2 regions of the Massilia sp. PAMC28688 genome follow, and region 1 is predicted to be linked to the other one. Evidence: predicted binding sites of a transcription regulator. Region 1 holds the regulator's gene; the other holds the start of a gene.
The links. The regulator FliA, encoded in region 1, starts transcription of late flagellar genes. The targets are predictions, from matches to a motif close to CTAAAGTTTNNNNNNNNNNNGCCGNTA.
Positions count from the first base shown of each region.

Region 2: the regulator FliA is predicted to act here: its motif matches at 12,584-12,610, upstream of KY495_RS02315 (flagellar protein FliT).

Region 1 is NZ_CP080378.1:3,255,018-3,270,121, forward strand. It holds gene KY495_RS14525 (glycosyltransferase family 4 protein) at 1-539, shown strand, start outside; gene KY495_RS14530 (glycosyltransferase) at 1,075-2,238, shown strand; gene KY495_RS14535 (YjbH domain-containing protein) at 2,405-5,254, shown strand; gene KY495_RS14540 (hypothetical protein) at 5,390-5,674, opposite strand; gene flhB (flagellar biosynthesis protein FlhB) at 5,984-7,174, shown strand; gene flhA (flagellar biosynthesis protein FlhA) at 7,171-9,258, shown strand; gene KY495_RS14555 (GIY-YIG nuclease family protein) at 9,288-9,548, opposite strand; gene flhF (flagellar biosynthesis protein FlhF) at 9,783-11,117, shown strand; gene KY495_RS14565 (antiactivator of flagellar biosynthesis FleN protein) at 11,110-11,931, shown strand; gene KY495_RS14570 (RNA polymerase sigma factor FliA) at 11,946-12,677, shown strand; gene KY495_RS14575 (flagellar motor protein) at 12,659-13,408, shown strand; gene motD (flagellar motor protein MotD) at 13,422-14,186, shown strand; gene KY495_RS14585 (hypothetical protein) at 14,214-14,783, shown strand.
Region 2 is NZ_CP080378.1:522,663-537,766, forward strand. It holds gene KY495_RS02270 (c-type cytochrome) at 1-869, shown strand, start outside; gene KY495_RS02275 (beta/gamma crystallin-related protein) at 896-1,720, opposite strand; gene KY495_RS02280 (MATE family efflux transporter) at 1,987-3,327, shown strand; gene KY495_RS02285 (DPP IV N-terminal domain-containing protein) at 3,419-5,635, shown strand; gene KY495_RS02290 (CsbD family protein) at 5,821-6,000, opposite strand; gene KY495_RS02295 (bifunctional 2-polyprenyl-6-hydroxyphenol methylase/3-demethylubiquinol 3-O-methyltransferase UbiG) at 6,119-6,742, opposite strand; gene KY495_RS02300 (M13 family metallopeptidase) at 6,774-8,843, opposite strand; gene KY495_RS02305 (M1 family metallopeptidase) at 8,869-11,508, opposite strand; gene KY495_RS02310 (HDOD domain-containing protein) at 11,705-12,532, shown strand; gene KY495_RS02315 (flagellar protein FliT) at 12,658-12,936, shown strand; gene KY495_RS02320 (FimV family protein) at 13,684-14,658, opposite strand; gene fumC (class II fumarate hydratase) at 14,770-15,104, shown strand, end outside.

The DNA.
Region 1 (15,104 bases):
TTGGCGAATACGTTGAGGCGGCGCGCATACTCCGCCGGCGCGGCGTTACGGCGCGCTTTGCCATTGCCGGCAGGATTGATCGCGATAACCCGACCGGCATTGCGCCCGAACTCGTCCAGGGCTGGGTCGAGGAAGGCGTGGTCGAATGGTTCGGCTTGCGTAACGACATGCCGGCCTTGTTAAGCGCTGCCAATATCGTCTGCCTTCCATCATACCGTGAGGGTCTGCCGAAGGCCCTGCTTGAGGCGGCAGCTTGCGCCCGCGCTATTATTACTACCGACGTTCCTGGCTGTCGCGAAGTAGTACGCCACGGTGAAAACGGTCTTCTGGTGCCCGTTCGTGACGCGGGCGCGCTAGCCGACGCGCTCGGTCAGTTGTTGGAATCGCCCTCGCAGCGTAGTGCGATGGGGGCTGCGGGACGCCGCATGGCCGAGCAGGAGTTCTCGGAAGGAGGCGTCATTGAGCAGACCCTGGCCATTTACAGGGAGTTGCAGGTTTACCCCCTCGCCGCTGGGACTATGGTTACGGGCACGCCCTGACGCCAGCGCAGTGGCAGTGCGTCACGGAGGTATTCTTAGACTGCAGCTGGAGCATAAGGCGCGAATGTTGTATAGATGCGACAAGGGCATGCATGGCCGCCTGTCGCTGTCACACCGTCAGGGCGGGCATTTTCATGACAATGTCGCGACAAACTCAGTCCGTCATTTAGGATATTCTGCGTTAGAATAGCGGCCCATTCATATGGCTCAAGGAGATTAGGCTGGCGGTCGTTTTTTTGTCAGCGTTGCGAAAGCGCAGAGAGCGCCGAGTTCGGTATCTGCAAGCTCCGCGAGGGCGACGGTGGCCAATGTTAAAATCGGTATTTGCACTGTTGCCACCACTGAGCGGCTCATTCGTCGCCGATTGTGACCGCTTGAGTGGTATGGGTGTTTAGCTACCCCTGATTTGTTGCGCAGGAGCCCCAGCTTTGGACAGCGCTCGAGCCGCCGCGCCGGTGCGTGATACCGGTGTGTGGGAGTGCTTTCAGCATCCCCCGCGCTGCGGCGCTTTTATAGGAATCCTTGGGTGAGCCTAATGTTGTCTATTATTGTTAGTTTCTTTGTTGCTCTTATCGTTACGCTCTACATTGTCCGATTTTCTCATAAGAATCGGAAGATGCTAGATTTCGATATGGAGGGCGTGCAGAAAATTCACGCTTTTCCCGTGGCGCGTGTCGGTGGTCTCGGTATTTTCCTGGCTGCCCTGGCAGGCACCTGCGTTCTGTACCTGCGCGCGCCGGAAAGCGGTTTATGGGCAGTGACACTGCTCTTGTCAGCCCTTCCTGCGTTTGGCTGCGGCATTGTAGAGGACTACACGAAAAACGTGAGCCCGCGCCGGCGCCTGTTCTTCACGATGATTTCAGCGACTGCCGCATTTTTCCTGCTCGACGCGGCCGTCGTGCGCTTTGACATTCCCATGGTCGATGCTGGACTGGCGGTCGTCTGGATTTCGCTGCCATTGACCATTTTTGCAATTGCCGGCGTGGCCAATGCGGTCAACATCATCGACGGCTTCAACGGCCTAGCCGGTGCTGTCACCATGTTTATGTTCGCCTCGCTGGCCTATGTCGCCTTTCAGGTTGACGACATGTTTGTGATGAGCACCGCGCTGTTGATGGTCGGCGCCATTGCCGGTTTCTTTCTCTGGAATTATCCCCACGGCCTCATCTTCATGGGCGATGGCGGGGCCTACTTTATTGGCTTCATGCTGGCCGAACTGGCGGTTTTGTTGGTGGCGCGCAACCCCGCGGTATCGGCGTGGTATGCAATCCTGCTCCTGATCTATCCCGTGGTCGAGACGGTCTTTTCCATCTATCGCCGCAAATATATCCGCGGCGTGTCGCCCGGCCTGCCTGACGGGGTCCACCTGCATATGCTCATCTTCAAGCGCGTGGTCCGCTACACCATCGGTGTGCGTGATGCGCGCGCCGTCACGCGCCGCAATTCTCTGACGTCACCTTACCTGTGGCTGCTTTCACTGATGGCCGTGGTTCCGGCCACTTTGTGCTGGTCGAACACGCTGGCGCTAGGCGCGTTCTGTTCCATGTTCGTCATGACCTACGTCTGGCTATACGCCCAGATCGTGCGCTTCAATGTGCCTACTTGGTTGATCCTAAATACCTGGCTCGGCAGCCGCGCAGGACAGGGCCACCCCAGCCCAGCCGGCCTGATCGAGGGCAAGGGTGAGTCCTCCCTGTAAGCCTGCAGTGCCGCACATGATTGCTGCCATCGAAGAGCAGTGTTGTGGCCCGAATCGGGTATAGTTTCGGCAATCGCTCCGGGCTATGTAGCAGCCCCGGTTTTCCGTTCAATCACCTGTTGCCTGGCCAGCGGCCGGCGCATTAGGACATCTACAGGTATTCCCCTTGCTTTCTGTACTGAAAAATACCATTACTTATTCGTGGTGCGGATGCGTGTTGCTCAGCGCGACTTGGGCGCAGGCCGCCACGCCCGCCACGACTGGCCAGTCCGGCTATATCAACATGCCCAGCGCTGCCGTCCAAGCCGATGGCACTTTCAGCCTTGGTTACAGCTATGACCAGCCTTACGGCACGCTGTGGGCGACCGCGACGATCCTGCCTTTCATTCAGGTCACAGGCCGCTTTGTTTCCGTCAGTGGAATACCCGGTTTTACTAATGTGCCTGGCGAATTTGGTTATGAGTATGGGCGCTACAAGGACAAGGTGATCGATTTCAAGGCCAGGCTTCTGGCCGAAGGGCGTTGGGTGCCCGCGGTGGCACTCGGGGCCAGCGACATCGAGGGAACCGGGCTGTTCAAAGGACACTATCTAGTTGCCACGAAGACCCTGGGATCGGCCAGGAATGTCGAAGTTAGTGCCGGACTCGGCAGAGGTCGGCTGGATGGCGCTTTTGCCGGTGTGCGATGGCGGTCCACAGCTACTCCGGCCTGGTCCGTGGTGGCTGAGTACGATGCCAACAAATATGCCAATGATTTTAACGCGGCGCTCACTGATGCAGGGGCGCGGCGCAAGGGTGCGGTGCTCGGGCTTGAGTATCGCTGGGGCTGGCTCGGCGCCCAAGTGGCGCGCCACCGCGATCACTTTAGCGCCAATGTCTATGCCAGTGTGCCAATGGCCGCGCGCGAATTCATTCCCAAGATCTACGAACCGCGGCCCCACAATCCCAAGACGCCCCCGTCACGGCTCACGGTGGCAAGCTTGCGCAACGACCCTGCCAGTGCCGCCCCCCTGATAGCAGCATTGTCGCGCCAAAACTTTAAGAATATCCGAGTGGCCTACGATAGTGGTGTTCTGCGCCTGTCTCTGACCAATGCGCGCATTTCTGAAATGGGCAGGGCGGTGGGACGGGCCAGCCGTACGGCGCTGGCCTTCGCGCCGGCAGAAACGCGGGCGATCTACCTCACCTATACACGCCTCGAGCAGCCCGTGGCGACTTACGAGCTGCATGACTTGGCTGCGCTGACGCACTACCTGACCGGGGCGGGCAAGCGCGACGAGTTTTTGAAAACCGTGGTGGTGCGCTACTCCGGGCCGCACGATTCCCTGGACGTCGACAAGGCAACCCTTGGGGCGGGGGTGGACGAAGGCACCGGGGTCGGTTTGCATGTCGGACGCGACGGCAACCTGATTCAGGTCAGCTCAGAGGACCGTGAATCGAACCGCCTGCGCATTGCACCCAAGGTCAATTTCTTTTTCAATGACCCCAGCGGGGCACTGCGCTATGACCTGGCGGCAGTGGGCAGCTACGACCGACGCCTGGGCAGCGGCCTGTATCTGAACGGCGCGGTTCGCCTTAGCGTGCTGGAGAATATTTCCGGGGTAACCCAGCCGTCGAACAGCGAACTACCGCACGTGCGCACCGATGTGGCGGAATACAAGCGCGGCGGGCGTTTTAAGCTCAACCGGTTAATGCTCAACCAGTATTTCAATCCTGCCGAGCGCATATACGCGCGCCTGTCGGCTGGATTTTATGAGGAAATGTACCGCGGCGTCGGGGGGCAGATTCTGTATGTGCCCAACAATTCACGCTGGGCCACCGACCTTAGCGTGGATGCGCTCCAACAGCGCGGTGTAAAGGGCTGGCTCGACAAGCGCGATTACCGCACCGTGACGGCTATCGGGGCCCTGCATTACAAGCTGCCCTACGATATCACCGTCACCGCGCGCGCCGGGCGTTTTCTTGCAAAGGATACCGGCGTGCGTATTGAAATGAAGCGGCGCTTCCGTTCCGGCATCGAGGTCGGTGCTTGGTACACCAAGACCAATGGCAACGATATCACCAGCCCAGGCACACCATTGAGCCCTTACAACGACAAGGGCGTGTTCCTGTCGATCCCGCTGCGCACCATGCTGCCTAGCGACAGCCAGGCCGGTGCGGGTTTTGCTCTGTCTCCTTGGACGCGGGATGTCGGTCAGATGGTCGCTTCGCCGGGCGATCTATACAGCCTGGTGGAGCAGCCGCGGCGTGACCTGCACCACTACGACGGCCTGGGTGATTTCGCCGAGCGGCCGGACGAAGCGAGCCTCCCGGTAATAAGCAATCCGGTGCGCCCACTGGTTAATCCCTGGCCCAACTTCCGCGCCCGCCTGGAAGGCTCGGCGGCTGCCTCGCCATCGCTGCCGACCTGGGCCTATGGCGGGGCCCTCGCCAGCGCCGCAGTGCTCACCAGTGCCGCTTTGGACAAACCTGTTGACAGATTCGTGCGCAAGCACGAAGACCGGCGCCTGACCAATTCCTTGGGCAATTTTGGCAAGAACATGCCGGTCGCGCTGGTGGCGACCTCCGGCATCGCGGCGGCATTGGGTGACGCCCGTATGCAGAACACCGGCATCATTGCGCTACAGTCGGTCGCCGGGGCAATTGGTGCCACAGCTATCGGCAAATATTCAACCGGGCGTGCACGACCTGAAGAGAACTTGGGGACGTGGGCCAGTACCGACCGCAGGCGCAGTGACTCTTCCTTCCCTTCGGGGCATAGTGCCGTTGCCTTTGCGGCGGTGACTCCATTCGCCCAGGAATATGACGCTCCCTGGCTGTATGGGGTTGCCGCCATCAGCGCAGCCGGCCGGGTCGCGAACCGCAAGCATTTTGTGTCGGACACTGTGGCGGGCGGCCTGATTGGCTATGCGGTAGGCACGCTGCTGTGGGAAGGCCAGCGCAACATGGTTAATTCGCAGCTGTCGGTGGTGCCCGGCCCTAAGTCGATTGCCGTGGCCTGGCAAGGCAGTTATTGATGTGGGAAAACCCCGGAGGCACAGCGCTGGGGTCTGCGGTGCCGCTGGTAAGGGCGCAACCTCAGGCATAAAAAAGCCGCCAGACCCTTACAGGGTTGGCGGCTTTCAAACAGGGCGCTGAAGTGACCGGTCGAATTAATGGTGGGTTGCGGCGCCGTGGTGAACCGTAGCGGTCTCGCTATCATCCGAAGCAACGGCAGCGATAGCAGCCAGAGCAACACCAACGGAAACCATGGCAGCGACCGACAGGCCGGTGCCGGTACCTGCGCCCATTGCTGGCTCAGCTGGGGTTGCTGGCGTAGCAGCGGTTTCAGCCGTTGCTGGGGTTGCTGGATCAGCTGGGGTTGCTGGTACGGTCTGGGCAAACACCTGGCCCGATACGAACGCCATGGCGGCGAATACGGAGATAATTTTCTTCATATGAATTCCTTAGGGGTTAAAAACAGTCATCAAATATAACACCATCCGTATTTTATTATAGCAACGCAATGTTTGCTTACAATAATGTGATGTCGCATATCGTGAGTGGTTCCGGGATCATAACAATCTTTTCAACTGTCAGGGCAAACTTCGGTATCGAATCGGCTTGTTTGTGTCTCAAAAGTGGTTTTCTGATAACAATGTGTGTCTGCGCTCCCAGGATTAGCCCCACTTCCTGCCCTTATTCGCACGATCGTTACTGCTGCAGTTAGACAATAATGGTCGCTGTTAATAAGGAGCCGACGCACGATGGCTGACAGCGACGCAGAAAAAACAGAAGCGGCCACTTGGAAGCGTCTTGACGACGCGCGCAAGGAAGGCGACGTGCCGCGCTCCCGCGAGCTGGCCACTTTCGTCGTGCTCATGGCTGGCGGTGCCGGCCTGTGGTTCACCGGCTCGGGCCTGGTACGCCAGCTCAATGCCAGCATGGTCTCGGGCCTGTCGCTCACCCGTGAACAGGCAACCGATGCCAACGTGCTCATCATGCGCGTGGCCAGCGACATTGCCCAGGTCATGCTCGCCTGCCTGCCTCTGGCCGCCGCCATCATGTTCGTGGCCATTGCCGCGCCACTCGCCATTGGCGGCTTTCTGTTTACCGCCAAGGCATTCATGCCGAAGTTCTCCAAGCTCAACCCCATCAAGGGACTGGCCAATCTGGTCTCTCCCAACGCGCTGGTGGAATTGTTGAAAGCCATTGCCAAGACCATTGTGGTGGGCACCATTGCCTACCTGGTGATCATGAGCCAGCAGGACGATGTGATGTCGCTGGCCCTCCAGCCAATGCATACCGGGATTGGACACACGATGGACATGATTGGTTCGGCCTTTCTGTTCATTGTCGGCGGCCTGGGCTTGATCGCCGCCATCGATGCCCCGTACCAGCTCTGGCACTACGCCAACAAGCTGAAAATGACGCGCCAGGAAGTGACCCAGGAAGCAAAAGAGGCGGAAGGCAATCCCCAGGTCAAGGGCAAGATCCGCCAGCTGCAGCGCCAGATGGCCCAGCGCCGCATGATGGCCGATGTGCCGACCGCCGACGTGGTGGTGACCAACCCGACCCACTATGCGGTGGCGTTGAAGTACGCAGACGGGCAGGGCGGGGCGCCGCGCGTGGTGGCCAAGGGCTCGGATGCGATGGCCGCCAGGATTCGCGAACTGGCCGCCGAACACAAGGTGCCGCTGCTGGAAGCGCCACCCCTGGCGCGTGCCCTGCACCAGCACACGGAAATTGGCGACGAGATTCCCGAAGCGCTGTACTCGGCGGTGGCCGAGGTGCTGGCCTATGTGTTCCAGCTGCGCGCCTACGGCAAGGGTGACGGCAAGTATCCTGACCGCCCCGGCAGGCTGGCCGTACCGGCCGAGCTGGACCCGCAGGACCCGGCCTATCAAAAACCCGGCAAGAAGACCAGAAAACCTGACAACGAGGGAGCAGCAGAATGAACAGGATGAATATGCCAGCGTGGATGTCGGGAATGAAAGGCGGCGCCGGCGCCGCCGCCGCGCCAATCCTGATCGTCATGCTGCTGGCCATGATGATCCTGCCGCTGCCGGCCTTCCTGCTGGACGTCTTCTTCAGCTTTAACATCGCCCTGTCGGTGATCGTGCTGCTGACGGCCCTGTACACGGTCAAGCCGCTCGACTTCATGGCTTTCCCGATCATCCTGCTGGTGTCGACCATGCTGCGCCTGGCGCTCAACGTCGCTTCCACCCGTATCGTGCTGACCGAAGGTCACACCGGCGGCGCTGCCGCAGGCAAGGTCATCGAAGCCTTCGGCCACTTCCTGATCGGCGGCAACTACGCTGTCGGCCTGATCGTGTTCATCATCCTGACCATCATTAACTTTACCGTTGTCACCAAGGGTGCCGGCCGTATCGCTGAAGTGGGCGCGCGCTTTGCCCTGGACGCCATGCCCGGCAAGCAGATGGCGATCGACGCCGACCTCAACGCCGGCCTGATTGGCGAAGATGAGGCCCGCAAGCGCCGCCTGGAAGTTGGCCAGGAAGCGGAATTCTACGGCGCCATGGACGGTGCTTCCAAATATGTGCGCGGCGATGCCGTGGCCGGCATCATGGTTACCGTTATCAACGTCATTGGCGGCCTTCTGGTCGGTATCCTCCAGCATGACCTGCCATTCGGCCAGGCGCTCGAGGTCTACACCCTGCTGGCCATCGGTGACGGCCTGGTGGCCCAGATTCCTTCCCTGATCATCTCGGTGGCCGCCGGTATTGTCGTGTCGCGCGTCTCGAGCGACCAGGACATCAGCGGCCAGCTGGTCGGCCAGCTGTTTGCCAAGCCTGCCGTGCTGTATATTACTGGCGCCATCATTGGCGGTCTCGGCCTGATTCCCGGCATGCCGAACCTGGTGTTCCTGCTGCTGGCAGGCATCCTGATCGGTGGCGGCTACTTGCTGGCAAAGAAAGCCAAAGAACCCAAGCCGGTGGCGGAGGAAGCGCCGCCTCCCGCGGCCACGCCCGAAAGCGAAGAAGCAAGCTGGCAGGACATCATGCCGGTGGACACGCTGGGTCTGGAAGTGGGTTACCGCTTGATTCCCTTGGTCGACAAGACCCAGGGCGGCGAGCTCCTCAAGCGCATCAAGGGCATCCGCAAGAAGTTTGCCCAGGAAGTCGGCTTCCTGGCGCCGCCGGTCCACATCCGCGACAACCTGGAATTGAAGCCATCGGCGTACCGCATCACCCTCAAGGGCGTGGAAGTCGGTTCCGGCGAGGCACTGTCGGGCCAGTACCTGGCGATCAATCCCGGCATGGCGAGCGGCTCGCTGCCGGGCCTGGAGACCACCGATCCCGCCTTTGGCTTGCCGGCCGTGTGGATCGACAGCGGCCTGAAGGACGAGGCGCAGAACATGGGCTATACCGTGGTCGATGCCGGCACGGTCGTGGCCACCCACCTGAATCACCTGATCACGACCCACGCCTCGGAGCTGCTGGGCCGGGCAGAAGTGCAAGCCTTGCTCGACCATATCGCCAAGGAAACGCCGAAACTGGTGGAAGACCTGGTGCCCAAGCTGGTGTCGCTGTCGACGCTGCAGAAAGTGCTGCAAAACCTGCTCATCGAAGGCGTGCACATCCGCGACATGCGCAGCGTGATCGAATGCCTGGCTGAATTTGCGCCCCAGACCCAGGATCCGAATGACCTGACCTCCGTGGTGCGGGTGGCGCTGGGACGGGCCATCGTGCAGCAACTGTTCCCGGGCACCAATGAGCTGTCGGTGATGACGCTCGACAATCGTCTTGAGCGCCTGTTGATGCAGGCCCTCGGCAATGGCGGTGATGGCGCCGGCATCGAGCCGGGCCTGGCCGACACCATTGCCCAGCAGGCGGCGCACGCGGCCAACCAGCAGGAGCAGATGGGCTTGACGCCCGTGCTGCTGGTGCCCGGTGCCCTGCGCATCATGCTGTCGCGCTTCTTGCGGCGCGCGCTGCCCAACCTCAAGGTCCTCTCACATAACGAGATCCCTGAGACCAAGACGATCCGCGTCACCAGCCTGGTGGGCGCCGGCATGTAAGAAAAGCGCAGGCGGCCTTCACCCTTTTCCTATCCCGGCGGCGCCACGAAATCGTTATACAGGTCGCGCCACTCGGGATTGGTATTGCTCACCAGCTTGGCTTTCCAGGCCCGGTTCCATCTCTTGAGCTGCTTTTCGCGCTCGATGGCGGTGACCATGTCGGCATGCGGTTCGCAATAGACCAGTTTGCGGCGCTGTGACTGCGCCACCCGTTTTTCGACGTCGTCGGTCACCCCGATGAACAGGTGGGGCGCACTGTCGAGTATATACACGTAGTTGAGCTTATCCATGTGCTAATCATGGCCGCTTTTTGGAAAGCGCGGCGCCCGATATTGTTTTTTTGCTATCGGGAAATGACTATGTCAGGGAAGGCTCATCCGCCCCATGTGTAAGCGAATGTGAAATGAAGGCCTTTTCCCCGCCTCCTCGCCAGATCGTTTCCCCACTGCATCGTCAATAATTGATCCTGTAAACCGGTCAATGCCTCATGTGAGCGCACACCAGCAGGAACCCAGGAGTCGGCGATGAATGTCAAAAAATTTACTGCACCAACGTCCAGAGAAGCGCTGCGCAAGGTGCGCGATGCGCTCGGGCCCGATGCCGTGATTCTGTCCAACCGCCCGGTCGACGGCGTGGTGGAAATCCTGGCCCTGGCCAATGATGATGTCGCTTCCATGGCCGCCCCGGCCCATGAGACGGAAATGGCCCAGCCCAAGCCGAGCCTGTCGCTGCCGCCTGAAAACTACGCCAACCGCCGCGCCCCGGCCGTCCACAGCGCCCCGGCAGCACCGGAGCCTGCCTTCGACATGTCGCTGATGGCCTCGCAAATGTCGTCCATGATGCAGCAGGCCCTGGTGCAGGCCCAGGCGCAGGCACAAGAAGCGGCCGCCGCCGAAATGAGCGGCATGATGCATGAAATCCGCGCCATGCGCGGCCTCATGGAAACCCAACTGGCCGAAATCTCCTGGGGCACCACGCAGCAGCGCGAACCGCAAAAGAATGCCGTGCTGCGCGAAATGCTGGCGGCCGGCTTTTCGGCCAGCCTGTCGCGCTACCTGATTGAAAAGCTCCCGTCCGGCAAGGACGAGGCGCAAAGCATGGCCTGGATCAAGACGGTCCTGTCGCGCAACCTGCAAACCATCAGCAATGAAGACGCCATCCTGGAAAACGGTGGCGTGTTCGCCCTGGTTGGCCCCACCGGCGTGGGCAAGACCACCAGCACGGCCAAGCTGGCCGCGCGCTGCGTGATGCGCCATGGCCCGGAAAAGCTGGCCCTGATCACCACCGACGCCTATCGTATTGGCGGCCACGAGCAGCTGCGCATCTACGGCAAGATCCTGGGCGTGATGGTGCACTCGGTCAAGGATGAATCGGACCTGCGCATCGCCCTGAAGGAATTGCGCAACAAGCACACGGTGCTGATCGACACGGTCGGCGTGTCGCAGCGCGACCACAACGTGGCCGAGCAGGTGGCGATGCTGTCCGAGTCCGGTGCCGACGTCAAGCGCCTGCTGTGCCTCAATTCCACGTCGACCAACGAAACGCTCAATGAAGTGGTGCGCGCCTACCAGGGCAGCGGCCTGGCCGGCTGCATCATGACCAAGCTCGATGAAGCGGCATCGATGGGCAATGTGCTCGACGTCGTGATCCGCCAGAAGCTCAACCTGCACTACATCTCCAACGGCCAGCGCGTGCCGGAAGACCTGCACCTGCCGGACCGCGCCATGCTGATCGACCGCGCCTTCCGCCTGAAAAAGGATGCCGCCAGCCAGTTCGCCGACAGCGACCTGCCACTGGTGATGTCCGGTGCCGCCACCGCCAGCAACGACCGTACCCTGCGCGAGGTGTACCTTGGCTAATTTCGATTTTGACCAGGCCGAAGGCCTGCGCCGGATGCTGGCCGGCCCCAAGCCGCGCATCATCACCTTTCTTTCCGCCACGCCTGACGACGACAAGGGCGCCATGCTGGTCAACCTGGGTGCCTCGTTGGCGCGCGCCGGCAACGATGTCGTCATTGTCGACGCCTGCGAACAGGATTACGGCGTGGCCCAGCGCCTGGGCGTGGACCGCGGTGCCAGCCTGCTCAACGTGGCGCGCCAGGAATGTGGCCTGAACCAGGTTATCAGCCAGGTGCCGCAGGGCTTTAACGTGGTGTCCATGAAGCGCACCCGCAACGCCCACGCCAGCCTGGACGACACGCGCCGCCTGGCCAAGACTTTCGACGTGCTGGTCAAGCAGAGCGGCATCGTGATTGTGGACGGCGAATTCGACGCCAGCGACAGCTTCCCGATCCCCATCATGGGCAACTCCGAAATCGTGGTCCAGGTCTCGACCTCGGCCACGTCGATCACCAATGCCTACGCCCTCATCAAGCGCCTGTCCCAGCAGCTCGGGCGCCGTCCTTTTGGTATTTTAGTCACGGGCGCTACCGAAGCAGAGGCGAAAGTGGTATACGATAATATGTGTGCTGCGGCAAGTCGTTACCTGGCTGTCCATCTGACGTCGATGGGCTCGGTGCCAGCCGACGAATACCTGCATCGCGCCGCGCGCCTTGGGCGGGCGGTGGTCGATGCCTTCCCGCTGGCTGGGGCGTCGGTTGCGTTCCGCCAGCTGGCAGGGCGTTTTGCCATGCAGCGCGGCCGCGCCGGGGGCAGCACGCATTTCGGCACCTAACACTTACGGTGAACATGTACACGGTCAAAGGCAAGAAGACAGACAAGAATGACCTGCTGACGGAACACATGCCGTTGGTGAAGCGCCTCGCCCACCACATGAAGGCCAAGCTGCCGCCATCGGTGGAGGTGGACGACCTGGTACAGGCCGGCATGATCGGCCTGCTCGACGCCATCAGCCGCTATGAGGAAAACCATGGCGCCCAGTTTGAAACCTACGCCGTGCTGCGCATCCGCGGCGCCATGCTCGACGAACTGCGTTCGTCCGACTGGCTGCCCCGTTCGATGCGCCAGAACATGCGCAAGATCGAGGCGGCCATGAGCGCCCTGCAGCAAAAGCTGGGCCACGCGCCGAGCGAATCGGAAGTGGCCAAGTCGCTCAAGCTGTCGCTGTCGGATTACCAGGACATGCTGTCCGACGGCGGCGGCCACCAGCTGGTGTACTACGAAGACTTTCACGGTGAAGAAGGCAATGACAGCTTCCTCGACCGCTACGCGGTTGACGATGCCGATCCGCTGCGCAGCCTGATGGATGGCGACTTCCGCCAAGCCGTGGTGGACGCCATCGAGGCGCTGCCGCCGCGGGAAAAAATCCTCATGGGCCTGTACTACGAGGAAGAACTCAATCTCAAGGAAATCGGCGCCGTCATGGGTGTGTCGGAATCGCGCGTGTCGCAGCTGCACACCCAGGCGGTGGCACGCTTGCGGGCCACCTTACGGGAGCAGGCGTGGACCGGGCCAGCGTAACCGGCATCATTTTCGGCATCGGCGCCCTGATGGTGGGGCAGGTGCTTGAAGGCGGGAGCCTCGGTTCCCTGGTGCAGCCGGCCGCGTTTGCGATTGTCTTTGTCGGCACGGTGGGCGCGGTACTGCTGCAAACCGAGATGCCGACCTTCATGCGCGCCATGCGCATGGCGCGCTGGGTGTTCCAACCGCCCCCTTCGCAGCGCACCAAGCTCGCCGGTGACATCGCCAAATGGAGCCTGCACGCGCGCCGCGACGGCCTGCTCTCGCTCGAACAATTCATGCTCGCCTCGAAGGACGCCTTTATCCAGAAGGGCCTGCGCCTGGTCATTGACGGCATTGCGCCGGACAAGGTACGCAGCCTGCTCGAAACTGACCTGTCGGCCTACGAATTTCGCGAGCGCCAGGGCGCCAGGGTGTGGGAAGCGGGCGCCGGCTATGCGCCCACCATCGGCATCCTGGGCGCGGTGCTCGGCCTGATCCACGTGATGGAAAACCTGGGCGACCCGTCCAAGCTGGGCAGCGGCATTGCGGTGGCCTTTGTGGCGACCGTGTATGGCGTGGGCCTGGCCAATCTGCTGTTTTTTCCGATGGCGAACAAGCTCAAGACCATCATCGCCGACAACGTGGCCCAGTACGAAGTGCTGACCGACGTTTTCCACGACATCGCCGGCGGCGACCATTCGCGCGTGATCGAAGAGCGCGTGGTCTGCCTGCTGGCCCGCGCCGACTGAAGGCGCGCACACCATGGCGCGCAAAAAGTACGAGGAAGAGCACGAGAACCACGAGCGCTGGCTCATTTCCTACGCCGACTTCATCACGCTGCTGTTTGCCTTCTTTGTCGTGATGTACGCCATTTCCTCGGTCAACGAAGCGAAATACAAGGTGTTTGCGGAGTCGCTTGGCAAGGCCCTGTCGGGACGCGGCGCGGTCAACGTGGCCCCCACCACGGCGGCGGTGGCGCCGGCTCCCACCGTGTCGCTCTCGACCCTGGTGCAGCGGCGCCGCGCCGAAGCACTGCGGCGCGAGCGCGAAGTGATGCGCAAGCTGGCCGTCAAGCTGGCCGACACGCTCGCGCCCCTGGTCAAGGAGGGCAAGGTGCGCGTGACCCAGAGCAGCCGCGGGGTGTCGGTGGAGATCAATGCCAGTGTCCTGTTCGATCCGGGCGATGCCACCCTGGCGCGCGAGTCGGACCGCGCCCTGCGCGCACTGGCCGTGCTGCTGCGCGACGATCCGCACGCCATCCAGGTCGAAGGCCACACCGACACCACGCCCATTTCAAGCGGCATTTTCCAGTCAAACTGGGAATTGTCCGCCGTTCGCGCCAGCAGCGTGATACGCTTGTTCAATGAAAGCGGCGTGGATGCGTCGCGCCTGACGGCGGTGGGGCATGCGGCCAACGTGCCGGCCGCAAGCAACGACACCCAGGAAGGCCGTGCACGCAATCGCCGCGTGACGGTCATGATCCTGTCGGCCCTGCCCGATACCACTACCGAAATATCGGCCCGCTGATGCCGATATCCGGACAAGGAGACGAGCATGAAGAAATCTGCAATGACCCTCTCGGCTGTGCTGTTGCTGGCGGCAGCCGCCTGCAACAGCAGGACTGAATCGACGACCAGCCTTGACAACCAGACCCCGGTCACCGCCGGCATCACCGCGGTCACCACAGATAACAAGGGTAGCGCAATGACCGACAACGCGAGTGTGCGCCAGCAGCTGCAGGTCGATGCCAGCGGCGGCAAGGTGGTGGTGAACCTGAAAGTGGAAAACGGCACGGCCAGTCCCGTCTTCGTGCCGAAGGCCGTGTTCGTGGACGATGAAATCTTCCGGCGTGAGTTTGAAGTGACCAACAAGGCCACCGGCGCCGAGGTCGATTACATTGGTCCCATGGTCAAGCGCGGCCCGTTTACGCGCGATGACTTCGTTGCCGTACCACCTGGCCAATCGCTGGCCAACAGCATTGACATCACGCGCAGCTACGACTTCAAACCGGGCACCACGTACGAACTGAAATACGCAGGTGCTTACCTGGGTGATGTGGCGCAGCTCGATGTCACCAGCCCGGTGGCGGTGGCACCGGTCACCTTTACTTTCAACAAGCCCTAAGCCTCCTCATAGCCTCGCATTGCAAAGATGCCGGGTTGCTGCACAGGGTGGGGCTGTTAGCGCTTCAGCACTCTTCAAGTCGCGCTGCCTCAACAAGCGCGCCGCGCCTGGGGACATGCCAGGCAGAGCCGACCCCACCGACTCTCACTTTCCCTGACCGTTGACACCGGGCCTGAGTTGGCCCTTACAGGTCAGCGGTGCCACTGCGCGCCACGCTGGCTGCATGGTGAACACGACAGAATGCACTTGCCTTGCGGTGTAGTTCTACTACGAACGTCGGTTTTTAGCGATATTTTGCGGTCATTCGGCTTGTTATGCACA
Region 2 (15,104 bases), 2.7 Mb from region 1:
TGGCTGTGCTGGCTGCAGGCGCCCTGGCCGTCGCCGTGGCGGGCAAGTACCTGGGCGAGCGCAAAATGGCGCGCGTGATCACCGTGGAGATGGCGCCATTTGTCATGCCATCGAAGGCGATCTCGCTGGCGCAGGGGCGCTACCTGTTTTCCACGCGCGGCTGCGCCGATTGCCACGGCGCTAACGGGGCCGGGCGCGAAATCATCCGCAGCGGCGCCATGCTGGTGGTCTCGCCCGCCATCGCACCGGGCGCCGACAGCATCACCAACAGCTATACCGCCACCGACTGGGTGCGCACCCTGCGCCATGGGATCAAGCCGGACGGGCGACCGGTCATGATCATGCCCAGCGAAGACTACAACCGCCTCACCGACGATGATGTGGCCGCCCTGATCAGCTATGTGCGCCGCCTGCCCCCGGTCGATGGGCGCGCGGCGCTGGTGCAGCTGCCGCTGACGGTCAAGGTGATGTACGCGTTTGGCTACGTCAAGGATGCGGCGGAAATGATCAACCACGCTCTGCCGCCGCAGCAGCCGGTGCTGCCTTCCGTCAGCCTCGAACATGGCAAGTACGTGGCCAACAGCTGCATCGGCTGCCATGGTGCCGGTTTGTCGGGCGGCCGTATCCCCGGCTCGCCCCCGGACTGGCCGGCGCCGGCCAACCTGACCCCGGGCCCCGGCAACGCCATGGCGCTGTACGACACGCCGGAAGCCTTCATGGCCATGCTGCGCACGGGCAATCGGCCAGACGGCAGCGCCATCAGCAAGGTGATGCCGTTCGGCTCGCTCAAGCAGATGAACGACACCGATGTGCGCGCCCTGCACGCCTACCTGCAAACCTTGCCGCCGCGACCGGCCGGCGGGCGCTGACCGGCGCGCATCGAGCCGGCGCCGGGCTAGCGATCGTCGCGGGGCTCGTAGCGCGGATCGTCGCGCGAATCGTCGCGCGGATCGTTGCGTGAATCGTTGCGCGGATCATCGCGTAGCTCGTAGCGCGGTTCATGGTGCGGCTGGTAGCCGTCGCGCCGATCAAAGTCGCCGCGTTCGTGGTCCGGCAGTGCGCGGCCATAACCGGTGTCGGGCCCGTAACCACGGCTGCGCCCGCTGCTCACCAGCCGTACCGACGAAATGGCGCGGCGCAGCGAGCGGTCGAGCACTCTGTATTCCCCGGGACCGTACACGCGGCACATGCCGCCAAAGTCACGGTGCTGACACACTTCCCAGCGGCCGCGCTCAATCAGCATGGATTGCGCCCGGTCATTAAAGCCGGCGCGGGCCAGGTTGTCGTTGCCGCCCCGGATGGGCAGGGCACGCCCACCCAGATTGGTGCCCTCGAACAGGACCAGTTCCGGCTGGCGGGCACGGCGCCGGGCATCGCGCCACTCGCCGCGTTCGTCGCGGCTGTCGCCGCGCTCGATTTCGCGCAGCGATGACAGATTGCCGGTAAAGCGGCCAAGGCTGCGGTACTGGCCCGGTTCATAGATCCGGCATTCTCCCTGATAACGGGCGTGGAAGCACAGTTCCCAGATACCCGACTGCACCACCATGCTGGCGGACCGGTCGTTGAAACCATATCGGTTCAGGTCGGGTGTGTCGCCGCGCAGGCGCACTTCGCGCCCATCAAAATCGCCGGCGGAAAAAAGGATGACCTCGCCGGCACCGGCAGCCTGGGCCAGCGAGGCCGTGAACGCCACGGCGGCCATGTTGAGCAATGATTTCATGGTGGTTCCTTCGCATCAAGATGATGGCATTGTGCTGCGTTCACGCAAGCGCGGGTGTTACAGGGCCACCTCTGTTGTAACAAATTCCTACGCCCGTGGCCGCCACCCGTGCATGGCCAATTATCAGTAGAATCGCTGTTTGCCCTTTGCCACTATCCTTTATGCAGCAGCCCCCTACGCAGCAGCCCTCTCCGCAGCAGCCCCACCGGCACGCGCCTTTTACTGTCCGCTCCGAGACGGCTGCCTTGTGGCACCTGTCCTGGCCGATGCTGGTGGGACAGCTGGCGACGGTGGGCATGGGCGTGGCGGACGTTGCCATGACGGGCCAGGTGAGCGCGGCCGCCCTGGCTGCCGTCTCGCTGGGCGCATCGGTATGGTCGATCATCGTGGTGACCGTGATTGGCGTGATGCAGGCCATTAATACAGTAGTGGCACACGAAATAGGCGCCGGCCAGACCGCAAGCATCGCCCACACCGTGCGCCAGGCGCTGTGGAAAGGGGCCCTGGTAGGGCTGGTGGCCTGCCTGCTCACCAACCTGGCCACACTGGTATTCAATCATATTGGCCTGGAAGCGAGCGTCAATGCCGAAGCTTCCCTGTATGTGCACGTGATCAGCCTGGGCATGCCGGCCTTTGCGTGCTTTCGCGCCCTCTACGGCTACACCACGAGCATTAACGAGACCAAGCCCGTGATGGTCATTTCCATCCTCGGCCTGCTGTACAACATCCTGGCCAACTGGCTGCTCATTTTCGGCAACTGGGGCTTTCCCGAGCTGGGCGCCCTGGGCTGCGCGGTGGCCACCGCTTCCGGCATGTGGCTCATGCTCCTGGCCATGGTGGCCTGGATCCGCTATGCGCCTGCCTACCGCGCCACCTATCCGTTCACGCATTGGGAAGGTCCCCACTGGCCGGAAATTGCCGCCATGCTGCGCCTCGGCCTGCCCATTGGCGTGACCTATTTCGCCGAAGTGAGCGCCTTTGGCGCCGTAAGCCTGCTGGTGGCGCGCTTTGGTGTGGTGCAGGTGGCGGCGCACCAGATCGCACTGAATTTTGCCTCCTTCGTGTTCATGGTCCCGCTCAGTTTTGGCGTGGGCATGATAACCCGCGTCGGCCAGGCGCTGGGCGAAGGCAATCCGGCGCGGGCCCGCTTCGCGTCCTTTGTGGGCGTGGGCATGTCGGTCGCCTTTTCCGTACTGTCGGCCCTGTTCATCCTCGTGTTTCGCTGGGAAATCGCGCGCGCCTACACGGTGGACCCGGCGGTGCAAGCCCTGTGCGTGCAGCTGCTGCTGTTTGCCGCCCTGTTCCAGCTGTCCGATGCCACCCAGGTGGCCGCCTCGTCCGCCATACGCGGCTACAAGGTCACGCGCCAGCCCATGCAGATCCAGTTGCTGGCGTTCTGGGGCGTTTCCCTGCCGGTGGGCTGCATGCTGGGCCTGGCGCCGGACTGGTTCGCCTGGTCGCCGGCGCAGCCCATGGCCGCCCAGGGCTTCTGGATCGGCCTGGTGCTGGGCCTGACCGTCGCTGCCGTGCTGCTGACCTGGTCGCTGCAGCGCCTGTCGCGCCTGCGGGCGCAGCCGGCCGCGCCCGTGGCTGCCCCCGCACGCTAGTGTTGCTAAGTATTCATATTTACAGCGGGATCGGCGTGACTCTGGTATCGTCTTGCCGGTTCATCAGATTAACTTTCACAAAGAGACTCCCATGCGCTTTATGCTCTGTCTTCTCGCTGCATTGTCGTGCGCGCCGGCCCTGGCCGAGCGCCTGACACTGGACCGCATCCACGCCGATTCTGCCCTGTCGGGCAAGCCGGTGACGAACCTGAAAGTGTCGCCCGACGGCGCGCGCGTGACCTTCCTGCGCGGCCGCCCCGACAACCAGTACCAGATGGATTTGTGGGAATACAACATGAAGGCGAAGACCCAGCGCCGCCTGGTCGATTCCAAGCTGCTGGTGCCTAATGAAGTACTTTCGCCGGAAGAGCAGGCGCGGCGTGAACGGGCGCGCAGCGCCAGCCTGTCGGGCATCCTGAACTACAGCTGGTCCCCGGACGGTAACACGCTGCTGGTGCCGATCGCGGGCGACCTGTTCCTGGTCGACGCCAACAAGCCGGCATCGGCGCGCAAGGTCGCCAGCGGCAACGTGGCCGACCCCAAGCTGTCGCCAAAGGGCCGCTACCTGTCCTTCGTGCGCAAGCAGAACCTGTTCGTGATCGACCTGACCACCGGCCAGGAAAAACAGCTCACCACCGACGGCGGCGGCACCGTTTTCAATGGCGAAGCCGAATTCGTGGCCCAGGAAGAGATGGACCAGCGCACCGGTTACTACTGGGCGCCTGATGAATCGTACATCGCCTACAAGCGCTTTGACGAGTCGCCGGTCCCGGTCGTGAAGCGGTTTGAAATCCTGGCCGACCGCACCACCGTGGTTGAGCAGCGCTATCCGGCCGCGGGCGACCCGAATGTGCTGGTGGACCTGATGCTGGTCTCGCCCGTCACCGGCGCCCAGCGCAAGGTGGAACTGGGCGCGAACCGCGATATCTACCTGGTGCAGGCCGACTGGAGTGCCGACAGCAAGCATCTGGTGTACCAGCTGCAGTCGCGCGACCAGAAGCGCCTGGACCTGATTGCCGTCGACGCCGCCACGCTGGCGCAGCGCCCCCTGCTCACGGAAACCTCGCGCACCTGGGTCAGCCTGCACAACGACCTCAAGTTCCTCAAGGGCCGCAACGCCTTTTTGTGGTCGTCCGAGCGCACCGGTCGCAACCACCTGTACCTGTATGACATGTCCGGCAAGCTGCTGACGGCTGTCTCGGCCGGCAACTGGGGCATCGACGAAGTCCTGGCAGTCGACGAGAAAGCCAACCGCGTGTATGTGGCCTCGAACCGCGACGCCGCCATCGACCGCCAGGTCTATGCGCTGGCACTGAACGGCAGCACGGCCGACAAGCCAACCCGCATCACCAAGGCCGACGGCTGGCACAACGTGTCGTTTGCGCAGAACGGCCAGATCTACGTCGACAACTTCTCCGATCCATCGACCCCGCCGCAGGTATCGATCCACCGCGCCGACGGCAAGATGATCGACTGGCTGGAAAAGAACGAAGTCAATGCCAGCCACCCCTACGCGCGCTACATGCCGGACCTGCTCAAGCCGGAATACGGCACGCTGCAATCGCACGATGGCCAGACCCTGCACTACTCGATCATCAAGCCGGCCCGCATGCAGCCGAACGCGAAGTATCCGGTGTATGTGTCCCATTACGGCGGCCCCGGCGCCCAGCACGTGGCGCGCCGCTGGGGTGGCGACTTTGACCAGTACATGGCGCAGCAGGGCTTTATCGTGTTCAAGCTCGACAACCGTGGCTCGGCGCGCCGCGAGCGCAAGTTCGTTGACGCCATCTACGGCAACATGGGCAAGGCCGAAGTGGAAGACCAGCTGGTGGGCATCGACTGGCTGCGCAAGCAAAGCTTCGTCGACCCGGCGCGCATTGGCGTCAACGGCTGGAGCTACGGCGGCTACCTGACGCTGCGCCTGCTGTCGGCAGCGTCCGACAAGATCGCCATTGGCGTTTCCGGCGCACCGGTGACCGACTGGGCCCTGTACGACACCCATTACACCGAACGCTACACGGGCGGCACCCCAAAAGCCAACCCTGACGCATACAAGAACAGCGGCGTCTTCAACTATCTCGATGGTCTGAAGTCACCCCTGCTGCTGATTCATGGCATGGCCGACGATAACGTCCTGTTCAGCAATACCACGCGCCTGATCGATGAACTGGTCAACCGTGGTGTCCGCTTCGATCTGATGACCTATCCCGGCGCCAAGCACGGCATCGCTTCGCGGGCAGGCAAGCGTCACCGCGACGCTACCATCGACGCCTTCTTCCGCAAGCATCTGGCGGAACCGCGCCGTTAAATGCCGGGCCGGTAAACAAGAATAGCCGCGTTGATCGCGGCTATTTTTTTTTGTGCAAAGCCGGGAGGCAGCGCCCGCGCAGGCAAGGCACGCGCACTACGCGCAACACACACGGGCACCGGCGCTGCGCAAAAAAATAGCCGCGACATGCGCGGCTATTTTCTGCAGGCTCAGGCTAGAACTTTTCAGTTCAGCGAGTCCTTGACTTGCTCCTTGGCATCACCATATTTTTCCTGGGTTTTGCCTTCCACCTGGTTCTTCAGGCCCTTGGCTTCCTGCTCTTTATTGCCAACCATCTTGCCGGCCTCTTCCTGAATCTTGCCGCCGATGTCTTGCATCTTGCCATTGACTTGGTCTTTGTTCATGATGGACTCCTTGTTGTTGCCCATGTCCGGGTGGACATGCAGTGAGTTCATCATAGGACGGACAGGCAGCTGTTTCTGTTCGTTCGCATACATTCAGCCGTCATTTTCCTGACAACTATTACCGGGCGGGCTTGCGCCAGACACTGGCGAGCCAGGGCTGCTGCTCGCGCGGCAATCCTGGTGGCCGATAATAGTGATGCAAGGCGGTAAAGCCTGCTGACGTGACGAAACGCTCCCACGTTTCATAATCGTAGTAACTGCCGTAACGGTCGCCGTTCCAGCCTTCCTGGTTCTGGCCGCGCGGATTGGAACTGAACAGCACGCCGCCAGGCTTGAGGCAGGCAAACAAACTGGCCAGCACCGCCGGCAGCACGCGGCTGGGCACGTGAAACAGCACGGCATTGGCGAACACGCCGTCAAACATGCAGGCGGGAAGATCGAGGTGGGCGAACTCCTGCTGCCACACTTCGCAGCCACTGTAGGCACGTGCCATCTTGACGAACTCGGCCGAGCCGTCGACCCCGACCGCGCGGTGGCCCATGGCGGAGAAAGCCTTCAGGTCGCGTCCCGGACCGCAGCCCAGGTCCAGCAGCGTGAATGGGGCCGGCGCCTCGATGGCGGCCAGCAGCGCCGACATGTTCTGGCTGACGTCGTGGTCGATGGTACCGGCAAAGAATTGCTCGGCATGCTGGTCGTAGTGCGCCAGCGTGCGGCGCGTGATGGCGTCAATCTCGTCGTTCATGGCCCGATCTTAACACCATCATCCCCCGCTGTTACCAGACCTTGACGCGCTCGGCGGGCGCCAGGTACAGCGCCTGGCCAGGCTGCACATTAAACGCCTTGTACCACGCATCGAGATTGCGCACGATGGCAGTGCGGTACGGCGCCGGCGCATGGCCATCGGTGAGGACTTGCTGGCGGTAGGCCGGTTCGCGCATCTTGGACTGCCACGCCCTGGCGTAGCCGGTGAAGAACTGCTGGTCGGCGTCGGCAGGCGCATCCTTGCCTGCCAGCGTGGCGCGGTAGGCATCATGGGCCGCCGCCACGCCGGCCAGGTCGGCCAGGTTTTCCGACAGCGTCAGCTGGCCATTCACGTTCAGGTCCGGGAACGGCTGGTAAGCGCTGAACTGGTCGACCAGGCGATTGGCCGCCTTCTTGAAGTGGTCCATATCGCCCTTGGTCCACCAGTCGCGCAGGCGGCCCTGGGCGTCGAACTGGGCGCCCTGGTCGTCAAAGCTGTGGCTGATCTCATGGCCAATGATGGAACCGATGGCGCCGTAATTGGCCGCGTCCGATGCCTGCGGGTCAAAGAAGGGCGGCTGCAGGATCGCGGCCGGAAAGTTCATCGCGTTTTGCAGCGGCAGGTTGACCGCGTTGACCAGCTGGGGCGGCATCGACCAGGCAGTCTTGTCCACCTTCTGGCCCAGTTTGGCGATGGCGCGGTCGTAGTGGAACTGCTCGGCGCGCACGGCATTGCCAAAGGCATCGTCGCGCGCCACCTTCAGGCCGTCAAAGGACATCCAGCGGTCCGGATAGCCGATACCCACATACATGGTGCGCAGCTTTTCCTGGGCCTGGGCCCGGGTGGCCGGTGCCATCCAGTCCAGCGCGTCGATGCGCTTGCTGAACGCGCCGATGATATTGCTGACCATTTGCTTGAGGCGCACCTTGTTCTCGGCCGGGAAATAGCGCTCCACGTACAGGCGCCCCACTGCTTCGTCCATGGCATAGTTGGTCGCGCCCAGGGCACGCTTCCAGCGCGCCGCCTGCTGCGGGGTACCCGACAGGGCCTGGCGGAACAGGAAGGCCTGGTCCCCGAATGCCTTCGGCAGCGTGGACGACAAGTGATTGATCTTGTGGAAGGCGAGGTAGTCGCGCCACACCTCGATGTCGGCGCTTTCCACCAGGGTGGCGGCGCCGGCCACCGCATCCGGGTGCCAGACAATGAAGTTGTCCGCCTTGTCCAGGCGCGCCGCCTTGAAGAAGGCGTTCCAGTCCATGCCAGGCGCCTTGACTGCGAAGTCCTTGCGCGACCACTTGTTGTTACCCTTCTGGACGTCCGACGAATCCTCGCGCGTGGCGTGGGCCTGGGCGATGCGTGTTTCGAGCGCCATCACGCGCGCGGCGCGCATGTCTGGCTCGCTGTAGCCGGCCAGCCTCAGCATGGCCGCGATGTGGTCCTGGTACTTGGTGCGCAGCGTGGCCATGCGCGCACTCTCGGTCAGGTAATAGGCCCGGTCGGGCATGCCCAGGCCACCTTGCAGCAGGTAGGGCGTATTGCGGGTCGGGTCGTCCAGGCCCTGGGCCACCCACAGGCCGAACAGGTTCTCGGTATGGAAATTGGTGTTGTTGAGCGGGTCGACATCAGCGCGCAGGGAGCTGCCCAGCGCACGCGCCAGTGCCGTCTTGCTGTTGATCGCATCGATCTGCTTGAGCATGGGCTTGAGTGGCGCCAGGCCACGCGCCTCGATGCCTGCTTCATCGAGGTAGGCGCTGTAGTAATCGGCCACGCGGCGGGCGTCGCCACTGGCGTTCTTGTCGGCCGCCACTGCCTCGATCAGCTTGACGATGCGCTCGTTGGTGCGCTCGGCCATGATGGCGAAACCGCCCCAGCTGCTGCGGTCAGCCGGGATGTCGGTCTTGGCCAGCCACTCGCCGTTAGCATAGGCAAAGAAATCGTCGCCCGGCAGCACGGCGGCGGCGGCCGGCTTGGCGGCTGGCGCGGGAGCCGGCGCCTGGCCGGCTGCGCTGGCGGCAGCAGCCAGCGCAGCCGAGGCAGCGAGCGTGGCGCCGCACAAGGCCAGGGCGATGGCAGCGTTCAATGGTTTGCAGCGAAAGTTCATGCAGTCTCCTGTCAGTGGGTCGTGGTTATTGAAGTGCGGCGCGAATTTGCGGCAGCAATGCACTCTTCTGGGCCGCGCGGGTGCGAATGGCATTGGCCACGCGCGCCGCTTCGGCCTGGGCATCGGGTCCGAAATTATGCTTGACGTAGTCTTCCATCAGGCCCGCGTGCGCCGGGTCGCTGGAACTGCTCACGACAGCCGGGAACAGCTTGCTTTGACCGCCCGCCTCCTGGTCCTTCATGAGCGCCTGACGATGGGCGGTGGCGAACTTCCATGCCAGGTCCACGTGGCCGTTCGAGGCCACCGCCGGCACGAAGCGCGAGGTGACCGCTGCCGGCAGCTGCTCGTTGAGCGCCAGGGCCAGCGTGCGTGCTGCCAGCGCCGGATCGCGGGCGCCGGCGAGCGCCCGGGCAAGCCGGTTCCTTTCCTCGGAATTCTGGGTCTGCAGCATGCGCGCCGCGATCAGCTCATAGGTCTTGAGATCGGCGTCGCGCCCGCCCACGCTGACCACGAAACCGAGCATGGAAGGATCCACGCTGGCCGGGTTGGCAAGGTAGGCCGCAAGGTTCTTGCGCGCGAACGCGATCGCCTCAGGGTGGCCGCCGCGCGCCAGGATGGTGGCCAGCAAAGGGCGCAGCTGGCGCTCTTCGGCCGATTCGCCCTGCCTTATCTGCCAGCCAAGCCTGGCAAAACGCGACGCCGCGGTAGCGGTCATGAAGCGGCGCAGGGCAGCTTGCTCCGGCGCGGCGTCGGTCATCTCGTCGAGCGTTACCAGCTGGCGCCCAATGGCGCTCCAGATCGCCAGACGCGGCTCGTCACGGTATTTTTCCAGCAGCTTGAAGTAGCCGTCCAGCCCTACCCGTCCCGCCCCGGCCAGGCTGTAGGTATCGAGCAGCAGCTTGAGGCGGGTGGTGTCGGCCAGCTTGCCCACCTGCCCGGCCAGCGCGTCAAAGGTGGGCCGGTCATACTGGACCCGGTAGTAGCCCACGCTGCGCGGATCGATCACCAGCGCGCCGTCGCAGCTTGGCTGGGTCATGGTCATCGATGGTGTGGACAGCAGCGTGTACGCAGCCTTGCCATTGACAACGCCCACCTGTACCGGCACGTTCCACAAGCGCTTTTCCCTGGCTGGTTCGTCAATGCGGTACTGTTCCTGGGTCAGCGTCACGCGGCGCTTGCCGTTCTCGCAGGCCTGGCTGACGCCCAGCACCGGATAGCCCGGCACCGTGGTCCAGTCGGAGGCCAGCTGTTCCACCGGCTTGCCCGAAGCCTTTTCCAGTGCCGCCCACAGGTCGGCGCTGGTGGTGTTGGAGTACTTGTGCTGCGCCATGTAGGCGCGGATGCCCTTGCGGAAGGCGTCCTCGCCCAGGTAATCCTCCAGCATGTGCAAAAAGGCCTGGCCCTTGACGTAGGTGATGGCATCAAAGGCGTCGGCCGCCTGTTCCTCGGTCAGCACCGGGGTCTGGATCGGATGGGTGGTCTTGCGCGCGTCAAGCGTCATGACGCCGTCGCGGTCGGCCATGGCGCGCAACTGGGCGCGCCACTCGGGGTGGAAATGCTCGGTGGCCTTGGTCGCCATCCAGGATGCAAAGCCCTCGTTGAGCCAGAGGTTGTCCCACCACGCCATGGTCACCAGGTTGCCGAACCACTGGTGCGCTACTTCGTGGGCATTGATCTCAAACGAGTTCTGGCGCTGGCTTTCCGGGCTTGTCTTCGGGTCGAACAGCAGCGTCGTTTCGTTGTACACGATGCCGCCCCAGTTCTCCATGGCGCCATTGAAGCCGCCGGGGATGGCGATCTGGTCGAGTTTGGGCAGCGGATAGGGCTGGCCGAAGTAGCCGTTGTAATAGCGCAGCAGATTCTTGGTCGCGCCCAGCGCGTAGGCAGCGGTGGGCAGCTTGCCCTCGGTGGTGACGACACCGATGTCCACGCCGCCGTACTTGATGCTGGCGCGTTCGAGTTCACCGGCCACCAGCACCAGCAGGTAGCTCGGCATTTTAGGCGTCACGGCGAACGAGAATCGCTGCAGGCCGCCGTCGAGCTTTTCCTGCTTTTCGACCGGCGTGTTGGAAAAGGCCTTGAACGACACCGGCAAATCCACCGTCAGCTTGAAATTGGCGCGAAATGCCGGCTCGTCCCACAGCGGCAGCAGGCGGCGCGCGTCGCTCGGTTCCATGTTCGTGGCCAGCATGGCCTTTTCGGCGGCGCCCGCCTTGTACTTGAGGCTGAAGATGCCGCGCGCCTCGCGATTGATCGCGCCATGGAACTTGAGCGCCAGCTGATAGCGGCCCGGAGGCAGCGGCTCGGCCAGTGCAAAGCTCAGAACCTGCTGCTCCTGGTCGATGACGGGGGTGAGCTTGCGCTCGCCAAAGCCGGTGCCGGTCAGGCTGGCCGCGTCGATCTCGATATTGGCCACATTGAGCTTGATGGCGGACGTGGTGCGCAGCACATCGATTTCGATGGTCTGGGAACCGAGAAAGGTATTGGCCTTGAGATCGGGTACCAGGTGGGCGGCATACTGCACCGGCACCACATCCTTGGGCAGCTTGCCCGGGGTGGCGGCAAACGCGAACGGCGCCTCGGCCTGGACGGCGGGCGTGAACATCGCCAGCGCAGCGCTGACGGCGGCGGCGAGGACGAGGCGGGTGGCGAACAGGTGTCTCATACGGATTCTCATAATTGGACGCGAAAACAGGCGCGCTATCCCAAGGTGCACTGTAAATGCCCGGCAGTCTAAACGATGGGGCCGTGCGACAGACGGCAAAATGGGGCGCCAGAATGCAGAAAACGGGGATTGGGCCAAGGTGGCGCTGCGCTGCAATTCACTATATAGTCGGGCCACTTAACCCGAGGAGAGTGCAATGACGCTGGAAGCTCTGCTGCAAAACCCGAATGCCCTGCCGACCGCGCCGAGGGTCGTGGAAGAACTGATCAGCAGCTTCGAGAAGACTGACGTCTCGCTGGAAGACATCGCGCGCACGCTGTCGCTCGATCCGGTGCTCGCGGCCAAGCTGCTGCGGCTTGCCAACTCGGCCTATTACCATGTGTCGCGCCGCATTGGCAATGTGGAAGATGCCGTGCGCATGCTGGGTTTTGTCACGGTGCGCACGCTCGTCATCAGTAGCGGGCTGGTGGGTGGCTTCAAGAGCGTGCCGGGCCTGGACCTGAAGCGCTTCTGGCGCTACAGCCTGCATACGGCGGTGAGCGCGAAGTGGATCGCCAAAAAGATTGGCGTCAATACGGATCTCGCATTCACGATCGGCATGATGCACGCCATCGGCCGGCTGGTGATGCACGCCGGGCTGGGCGAAACGGCGCAGGCACTGGACCAGCAGGTCAGTGCCTACGACCCGGCACGCCCCGTGGCGGAAAAGGCCGCGTTTGGCTACGACTTCAGCGAAGTGGGTGCGGAACTGGCGCTGCGCTGGAAGTTCCCCGACATCTTTCCGGAAACGATCCGTGACTTTCCCCATCCGCTCAACGGATCGCCGGTCAGCCGCATGTCGGCCGTGATCCACCTGGCGGCATGGCGTGCCAGCGCCGAGGAACAGAAATTATCGGCAGAAGAACGTGCTGCCAGCCTGCCGGTGGACGTGTCGCGCGCCATCGGCCTTGACGACGGCGAGGTGCTCGATGACATGCCGAGCCTGGGTGAACTCAGTGCCGGGCTGGAAGAACTTATTAATTAACTAACATTTGACGCTTGGTTGCAGATTTCTTAAAAAACTTTCCTAAGAACCCTAAAGTTTTGTCGTGCCGTTCCGATATCTGGGAGGACAGCAGTAATCCTTTCACTTTTTGGGCAGGTGTGCAGATGAACTCCAACGACGTTCTCTCGATGTACGAAAACATTGCCGGGCTGACCGGCAAGATGGCATCGGCTGCCCAGGCGGGCGATTTCGAGGCGCTGGCGCGGCTGGAGACGCAATGCGCGATTCAAGCTGCGGCCACGGCGACCGGTGTGCCTGCCCTGTCGGGCGCGCCGCGCATGCGCAAGATCGACCTGCTGAAAATGATCATGGCCAACGACCGGGCCATCCGGGAAGTGACTGAGCCTTGGCAGCTGTCGCAAGTGATGGAAGCGGCCCACTGACCGCATCGGGGGAAGCCTCGGCATGAAAAAAAGCGCCTGGTGCAAACCGAGGCGCTTTTTTTACGGCTGCACGACTGAGTCGACCGCCTGGAATATGGAGAGCGATCGCCAGGTATCTCCTGGCGTCGCCTCTTGCCGGTTGCATCCGGCGTCCGCTAGCACACTGTTGGCCTCGCGGACCGCTTCCAGAACAGGCGTTTCCTCAACGATCACCTGCTTGTCGCGCCACACTATCGGCGGTGGCTGCGCCAGGTCCTTGTTCCGTTTTTTGCAGTCACTGGGTGACCACGGAAATGAGTATAGCGCAGTTTTTCAACTTGTGTAGACGAGTTCGTGCGCGCAACACAAAAATATCAAAAAAACCACCAAAACAATTTCCCATAGGCGGGGTCAGACCACTTAAACGCATCAAAATCAATTTCCATGCGGCGGGGTCAGACCACTTAAACGCATCGAAAGCAAGATTTCTGCAGTAAACCGGACGTTGTAATTACTATAAACCAACACTGTGCTTCTTCGTAGCAACGACCGAGGCGAGTTTTTTGCCGTTCAGACACGCCGCCATTGCCACCCATGCCAGCTGGCCGTTCTGCGCCGCGCGAGACTGGCTAAACTGGTTTCCGAGCACCTATTCGGCGGCACTTTGCCCGTCAAAAGGGCATCTTTTCGTCTGGGGCCCGACTTTGGCTTGAAGACATTGATTTTGGCGCGTTTAAGTGGTCTGACCCTGGTGGTAGGAAATGTTGCTTAGGCTGGGGGTGCTTCAGTTGGGACGGCCTTGGGGGCGCGCCGGAAGCGCGCTGCGATGCGCTCGCGCCATGGCGCGGCGATGACCGGCCCAGCCGCTCCCCGCCGGCGCCGCAGGATATACCAGGCGCCTGTGCCCGCGGCCAGCAGCGCCGTCAATACGCCAATCACAGGCAGCCAGGGGAAACTGTCGTCGGCTTGTTTTGGCTTCTTCCTTGGCGGCGGCGGGGGCACGGCCTTGATGACCTCGGCGGCGCCCGCTGCCGCGCCATTTTTCGCCATCGCTAGCTGCAACAGCTTGACCTTCGCTTCCAGATCCACAATCTGTGCTGTGAGTGCAGCGTTTTTGGCGTCCACCAGCGTGCAGGCATTCAGTTGCTCAGCCGTGAACTTCGGCTGCGGACAGCTGGCCGCGCCCATCGCCGGCAGTGCCAGCACCCGCGCCGGACGGACAGGAACGGCCGCCGCAGCCGCCAGTACCGGCGCCACACGCGCGGGCGCCGCCGGCGGCACGACCACGGGTGCGGGAACTGCCACCGGGGCTGCCGCAGCCGCAGCCGCCGCCGCAGGCACAGCCACCGGCGCCGGTTCCGGCGTCAGCCACAAGGTGATGGCCCGCACATGGCGCTTGCCGCCATCGGTCAACTCCAGGAACAGGTGCACATTCTCGGTCGCCACCGGCCGCGTCGAGGTGATGTGCAGGAATTGTCGCCCGTCGCGTTTCATGACGGACATGTTGACGCTGCCAATGACGGGATTCATCGCGACGTTGGCGCCCTTGTAGACGTCGGCATGCGCCATGCGCACAAGCACCGCGGTCCCGGGATCACTGATGGTGTTCAGTTCGATATCGGCACTGAGCTGCTGCCCGATATGGGAGCGGATCACGGGCTCACCCAGCTCGGCAGCGTGGACGTGCTGTACGAGTCCGCCGGCAAGGGCGCACACAATGACGAAACGATAAAACAGGAACATAGATGCGATCGGAAAGCCAGCAGTTGCAGCGCCGCAAAACGGGCGCGCTCCCGTAATTAACGCGCGTTGGAGTAAACTCTTTAATCCGAATGCAAAAAAACAGGATCCGCCATGCAAACGAGAAGCGAAAAGGACAGTTTTGGGCCCATCGATGTGCCCGCCGACCGCCTGTGGGGCGCCCAGACCCAGCGCTCGCTCCACCATTTCGCCATCTCGAGCGAGCGCATGGCGCCCGAGCTGGTCGCTGCCCTGGCCCAGGTCAAGCGCGCTGCGGCGGCCGTGAACCGGTCGCTCGGCCTGCTCGATGCCCCCAAGGCGGAAGCGATCATGCGCGCCGCCGAGGAAGTCCTCGAAGGCCAGCATGAGGGCGAATTCCCGCTGGCAGTCTGGCAAACCGGTTCCGGCACCCAGACCAACATGAACATGAATGAGGTGCTGGCCAACCG